One region of the Aminipila sp. genome, then DNA from elsewhere that is predicted to be linked to it. Evidence: riboswitches for the same ligand, from Rfam matches in the RefSeq annotation. Region 1 holds a riboswitch; the other holds the start of a gene.

Region 1 (3,217 bases):
CAGCAAGCAGGTTGAAAAGAAAGAAGGTACTGCTGCAACAGGTGACAGCGTAAAAATTGCTTATGTTGGCAAGATTGATGGAAAAGCATTTGAGGGCGGAAGTACTGGTGATGAAGGCACTACAATAACATTAGGAAGCAGCGGATATATTCCTGGATTTGATGATGGTGTTATTGGCATGAAAGTTGGGGAAAAGAAGACTATTAATTTAAAATTTCCAGCAGATTATGGTAAAGAAGAATTAAATGGCAAAGATGTGGCTTTTGATGTAACTCTTAGTGCTATAATGGTTAATGAAACTCCAAAATATGATTTGGAATTTGTAAAAGCTAATAGCAAGGAAAAAACTCTAAAAGCTTATGAAAAAAGTGTAAAAAAAGATTTACAAGAAAAAAAGAAATCTGCGGCTGAAGAAGAAATGAGAAATCAAATTTGGGCTACCATTATGGATAATTCAAAGGTGTTAAAATATCCAGAAACAGAACTTCAGGCTTGTAAAGATAAAAACCAAGAGTACTATGAAAATTATGCTAAGCAGTATAACATGGAGTTTCAGGCTTTTATAAAGCAATATACTGGAATGGATGAAAAGGCTTATAAAGATTATTTAAAACAATACTCAGAAGCAATTGTATCTCAGGAAATGGTTATGTATTCCATTGCCAAAGCTGAAAATATAAGCATCTCTGATAAAGAATATAAAGAAAAACTAAAAGCGTTCATGAAAGAACAGGGCGTTGAAGATGAAAAAGCTTTTGAGAAACAGTATGGAAAATCTTTTGAAGAATATGCAGGAAAAGATAATCTTATGAAGAGTTTTCTTCTTGAAAAGGTACTTGATTTTGCAGTAGACAATGCGAAAATAGTGCCTGCAGAGAAAAAAGCATAAATAGTAAAAAATTACAAAAAATAAATAAAAACATTGTTATTTTAAACAAAAAACTTGCATTGGGTTGTGTTATGTGCTAGAATTGATACATTAGTTTATCATCATGCATATATGCAACCCAATTTTGTATATGATGCGGAAATGAAACTATGATTCTCTGGAGAGCCTCTTTATGAGCGCCGAAGGTGTACGGTAAGTGTGATGAGCTTACTTATCTCTCAGGCAAAAGGACAGGGCATATAGTTATTTTAATTTAATTGAATTGCTATTGTTATTGTTTCTCTCTAGAAAGTCGATTTTATCGACTTTTTTTATTTTACTTTTTAATTTTATGTTTAAAAGGAGAGGAAAACAAAATGTTAGAACGATTTACGCAGATTTTAGTCAACATTGACAATGTTGTATGGGGTGTACCACTAATTGTACTTATAATGGGTACCGGTATATTCCTTACCATAAGACTTGGAGTTTTACAATTCAGGCATTTAGGAATGGCTCTAAAGTTTATGGTTAAAAATGAAGAGAATGGGATTGGTGAAGTAAGCAGTTTTGGAGCACTTTGCACGGCTCTGGCTGCTACTATAGGTACAGGCAATATTGTGGGAGTTGCTACAGCAGTTGTTACAGGAGGCCCAGGCGCTCTATTCTGGATGATTTTAGCTGCTTGTTTTGGAATGGCTACTAAATATTCAGAAGGACTACTAGCTGTAAAATACAGAACTCTTGACAGTAATACGGGACATTCACTGGGGGGACCATTTTACTATATTGAAAAAGGAATGGGGAGAAAATGGGTTTGGCTTGCTAAGGCATTTGCAACATTTGGTGTTGGTGCAGGGCTGTTAGGTATAGGCACGATTACGCAGGTTAATGGTATAGCTTCAGCTGTAAAACAAGTTTTTGATCCAAATAATGAAATGATGGTTTCTATGCTAGGCAACAGTTATTCAGTTGCCACTATAGCAGCAGCAATTGTTGTATCAGTAGCAGCAGCCCTTGTTATAATAGGAGGCATACAAAGAATTTCCAGTGTTTCCACCATTATCGTACCATTTATGGCTGTGGCATATGTTGCAATATGTGTTACTATACTTATATATAATGTAGCTGCTATTCCATCAGCAATACAAGAGGTTTTTGCCGGAGCTTTTGGGCTGAGAGCTGCTGCTGGTGGAGCATTAGGAGCAATGATGGTTGCTATGCAAAAAGGTGTCGCAAGAGGTATCTTTTCAAATGAAGCAGGGCTTGGAAGTGCACCTATTGCGGCTGCGGCTGCACAGACAAATGAGCCTGCTCGACAGGGCTTGGTATCAATGACGGGGACTTTTATTGATACAATTGTTATTTGTACTATGACAGGATTAACTATTATGGTTACAGGCTCTTGGGATATAGGGCTTGAGGGGGTAGCGGTTACATCAAATGCATTTTCCACAGGCTTACCATGGAACCCGCAAATTGGTTCATTTATATTAATGATGTGCTTGATTTTCTTTGCGTTTACAACTATTTTAGGCTGGGATTATTATAGTGAAAGATGCTTGGAATACTTAACAGGTGGCAACAAAAATATTTTAACTGGATATAGATGGTTGTACATAGTAGCAGTTTTAATAGGACCATTTTTAACTTTAGAGGCCGTATGGACTTTAGCAGATATCTTAAATGGATTAATGGCTATACCTAATCTAATTGCTCTAATTGCATTAAATGGTGTTATAGTTGCAGAAACAAAAAGTTATTTTAAAAGAAATCATCAATTGGCTATGGAATAATTCCATAGCCTTTTTCATATATTATAAAAGTACAGGCCTAATGGCTAAAATTACATAAAGAGGGGGAAATAAAGGTGACAAGTACAGAAGATATTAAGAACAAAGAGGTTATTAACATCTTTGATGGTAGAAGCATGGGATATGTAAGTGATATAGAGGTAAACCTTGAAACAGGAACCATAGAAGGGATTGTTATACCTTCACCTAAGAACTTTTTTAATATATTTGGAAGAAGTGAAGAAGATTATGTGATTAAATGGGAAAATATTAAAACGATAGGTGATGATGTAATCTTAGTTAATCTTGAAACTATGATTGAATAAAATAGTATGAAATTACGGTAAAATGCAATAATTCCTTTTCAAAATACACAAGATATAGTAGAATATATAATATGGCTATGTTGATTTAGGATGCAGGAAAAATAGTACGTATAAGTTTTTATATGATGGGGGTGACATTATGAGATGTCCATTTTGCGAAAATCCAGATACAAAAGTAATCGACTCAAGACCTACTGAAGAGGGACATGCTATTAGAAGAAGAAGAGAAT
Region 2 (3,217 bases), on a different contig from region 1:
GAATGTCCACATCTTTGCTTTAATGCAAGTACATCTGCTAAAGTCTGATCCGGTCTCAGGTTTGAATCACTTGTTACAAAACCTGCCTTATGGCTCTTTACTTTTTTAACCATTGCAGCCTGGCTTTCGATGGACTGTGACCCAAATATAAAAGAAATTCCTCCTTCTTTAGCTAAAGCAACTGCCATTTTGTCGTCTGAAACAGACTGCATGATAGCTGAAACAAGTGGAATATTCATTGTAATTGAAGGTTTTTCACCCTTCTTAAACTTTACTACCGGGGTCTTAAGGCTTACATTGTCTGGTGAACAATTCTTGCCTGAAAATCCTGGTACTAACAGATATTCGTTAAATGTTCTTGATGGTTCATTAAAATAGTGCGCCATTTTATATCTCCTTTTCTAAATACTCTTCAAGGGTAAATCCCTCATTAAAAATCTCTTTTGCCGCCGTTTTTCCCACATATCGAATATGCCACGGCTCGTACATGTATCCTGTAATGCTGTCTTTTCCTTTAGGGAACCTTATGATAAAGCCAAACTTATATGCATTATCATTGAGCCACTTTCCTTCTGGCGTATGGATGTAGTCCTCTGTCAGCTGATAACCTACAGATGGAGAACTTACATCTGCCGCAAGCCCTGTCTGATGTTCGCTTTTCCCAGGCTGAGCACTAAATGTATCTGCCTTCTGCTGTCCATTTCTTTTTACATAATTGTTGTATAAGGTCGTTTGGAATTCATAAGAACGATAAGCGGTAGTTACAATTATTTCATAACCTTCTTTTGCTGCTACCTCTGATAACCGATTAAAAGCCTCTGCTGCCTCTGCCCTCATCACTCTGCCTTCTGGAGGGCGATCCGGAGCAAAATACTTAATGGCTGTCAAATCATCAGGTTTATAACTACTATCTACAGGATTTTGTTTGTTGACAAGAATGAACAAGCCTTTGTCCAAGTCACGTTTTAGAGTTTCTCTCCTAGCTACACTTTCATCAGACTCAACCACAACTGGCGGCTTACCACCCTCATTCTCACCAACAATTATAATGTCAGGTTTACAATCTACAGAAAATCGACTGCCACTCATTAAAGGTATACCTAAATAACCGATAAAAAGCTGGGTTGTTAATAGTGCCACAATAATATAGTTTGTCCATGTTTGTTGTTTCAATTACTTTCCCCACCTTGATAACATTATAATTAGAAGTTTAATTATTTATTGTATAACAAATTTCGTGTATTTACAACAGGTAACTTCTTTTGAAATTCTTTTGGAAATCTTTTAATTATTTCGAATATTTATTTTTATATTGCATTTAAATTCTCTATATGTTAATGTGTTGCCATTGATGTTGACAACAATGTTAATAACTCTGGAGAGTCTCAAATCAGTTCCAGTTAAATAACTGATAAAAACGAGCGCCGAAGGTGTAAGTTAGGCAATAAAGTCTAGCGATCTCTCAGGCAAAAGGACAGGGCATACAAATCAGAACAATAGGTTTTCAGTATGTGGTGTCCGAACCCGTTTCACTAGAAACAGGTATCGGATTTTTTTATGGTCTATATTGGAAAATACAACGACCTAAGCCCATAGCAACTTCCTATTGTATGCAAATGTTCTACTCCCAGAGAGCTGATAACCAATCAGCTCTTATTTTATTACTTTAAATAATTCAATTTGTTTCACAAACTGGGTTAAGTCATGAATGGAGAGAATAATTATGTTAGAACTAGTAGTAAAAGCCAATGGATTTTTGTGGGGTATTCTCCTTATCATTCTTCTATGCGGTACAGGAATAATGTTTACCTTTCGGTTAAAATTTATTCAAATTAGAAAATTTACCGAAGGCTGGAAGCTTCTATTTAAGGATTTCAGTTTTAATGGGGCTAAAAGTGAAAACGGAGAAATGACACCTTTTCAAGCAATCGCTACAGCCATTGGCGGTCAAGTAGGTACTGGTAACCTGGCTGGTGCTGCTACTGCACTTATTTCCGGTGGTCCTGGTGCAATCTTTTGGATGTGGGTTAGTGCCTTTTTCGGTATGTCCACCATTTATGCAGAAGCATCTCTTGCACAGAAATACAAAACAGTAGACTCTGACGGCCACATTACCGGGGGACCTGTTTATTACATCAGACAAGCTTTTAAAGGGACTTTTGGCAAGATACTTGCTACTGCCTTTGCTATTTTTATCGTACTGGCTCTTGGATTTATGGGTAACATGGTACAGTCCAATTCTATTGGCAGTGCTTTTACGGAAGCCTTTGCATCAAGAGGAATAAACCTAAATCCTTTGGTAATAGGTCTCCTTCTTGCAGTTGTTGCGGCCTTTATCTTCATCGGTGGTACAAAGCGCCTTTCCATGGTTGTAGAGAAGATTGTTCCACTCATGGCATTTATATATATAATAGGAAGTATTATTTTATTAGCAATGAATATTTCAAATTTACCAGCTGCATTAAAGATGATTTTTGTTTGTGCATTTAAGCCGGAGGCAGTCCTTGGAGGCGCTGCCGGCATCACTATAAAGGAAGCCATTCGTTATGGTGTAGCACGAGGTTTATTTTCAAATGAAGCCGGTATGGGTTCAACACCTCATGCACACGCACGTGCTACCGCCAAAACTCCTCATGAGCAGGGTCTAAGAGCCATGATTAGTGTGTTTATCGATACATTTATTATTCTAAACCTTACTGCTTTTTCAATCTTATGTACAGGGGCTATGTCTACTGGAAAAACTGGCACAGCTTTAGCACAGGCCGCATTTGTTAACTGCTTCGGAAATTGGGGAGACTTATATGTTGCAATTTGCTTATTATTCTTTGCATTTTCAACAATTCTCAGCTGGCACTTTTTCGGTGCAATTAATGTGAAGTACCTATTTGGTGAAAAGGCAGTTAAAATTTATTCCTGCTTGGTAGTCTTATTTATCATCCTAGGTTCAACATTAAAAGTCGATTTGGTATGGGAGCTTGCAGACTTTTTTAATGCACTCATGGTCATTCCAAACATTTTAGCATTAGCCGCACTCAGTGGTTTAGTTGTAAAACTTAGCAAAAACGGATCTGCTAAATAATAAATGTTATAATACATCAGCTTAGCCAGACATAATAAAACACTAAAAAATCAGGAAATGGAATATACTATTTCCTGATTTTTTTAGTGTTATAAACCGTTCTGATTTTACTATCCTTTTAATTTGGGATTAATTGTA

The links. Region 1 has a riboswitch for glycine ahead of RTW14_RS06240 (alanine/glycine:cation symporter family protein). Riboswitches for the same ligand answer to the same signal wherever they lie in the genome.
Region 2: linked by a shared signal. The riboswitch ahead of RTW14_RS05145 (alanine/glycine:cation symporter family protein) and the one ahead of RTW14_RS06240 (alanine/glycine:cation symporter family protein) in region 1 are both predicted to bind glycine.

What each region holds. Positions count from the first base shown of each region.
Region 1 covers NZ_DAMBYD010000004.1:67,425-70,641, forward strand. The annotation lists gene tig (trigger factor) at 1-889, shown strand, start outside; glycine riboswitch at 1,037-1,133, shown strand; gene RTW14_RS06240 (alanine/glycine:cation symporter family protein) at 1,246-2,664, shown strand; gene RTW14_RS06245 (PRC-barrel domain-containing protein) at 2,739-2,987, shown strand; gene nrdR (transcriptional regulator NrdR) at 3,127-3,217, shown strand, end outside.
Region 2 covers NZ_DAMBYD010000003.1:217,368-220,584, forward strand. The annotation lists gene RTW14_RS05135 (IMP dehydrogenase) at 1-386, opposite strand, end outside; gene RTW14_RS05140 (M15 family metallopeptidase) at 388-1,173, opposite strand; glycine riboswitch at 1,366-1,488, shown strand; gene RTW14_RS05145 (alanine/glycine:cation symporter family protein) at 1,724-3,079, shown strand; gene RTW14_RS05150 (C25 family cysteine peptidase) at 3,198-3,217, opposite strand, start outside.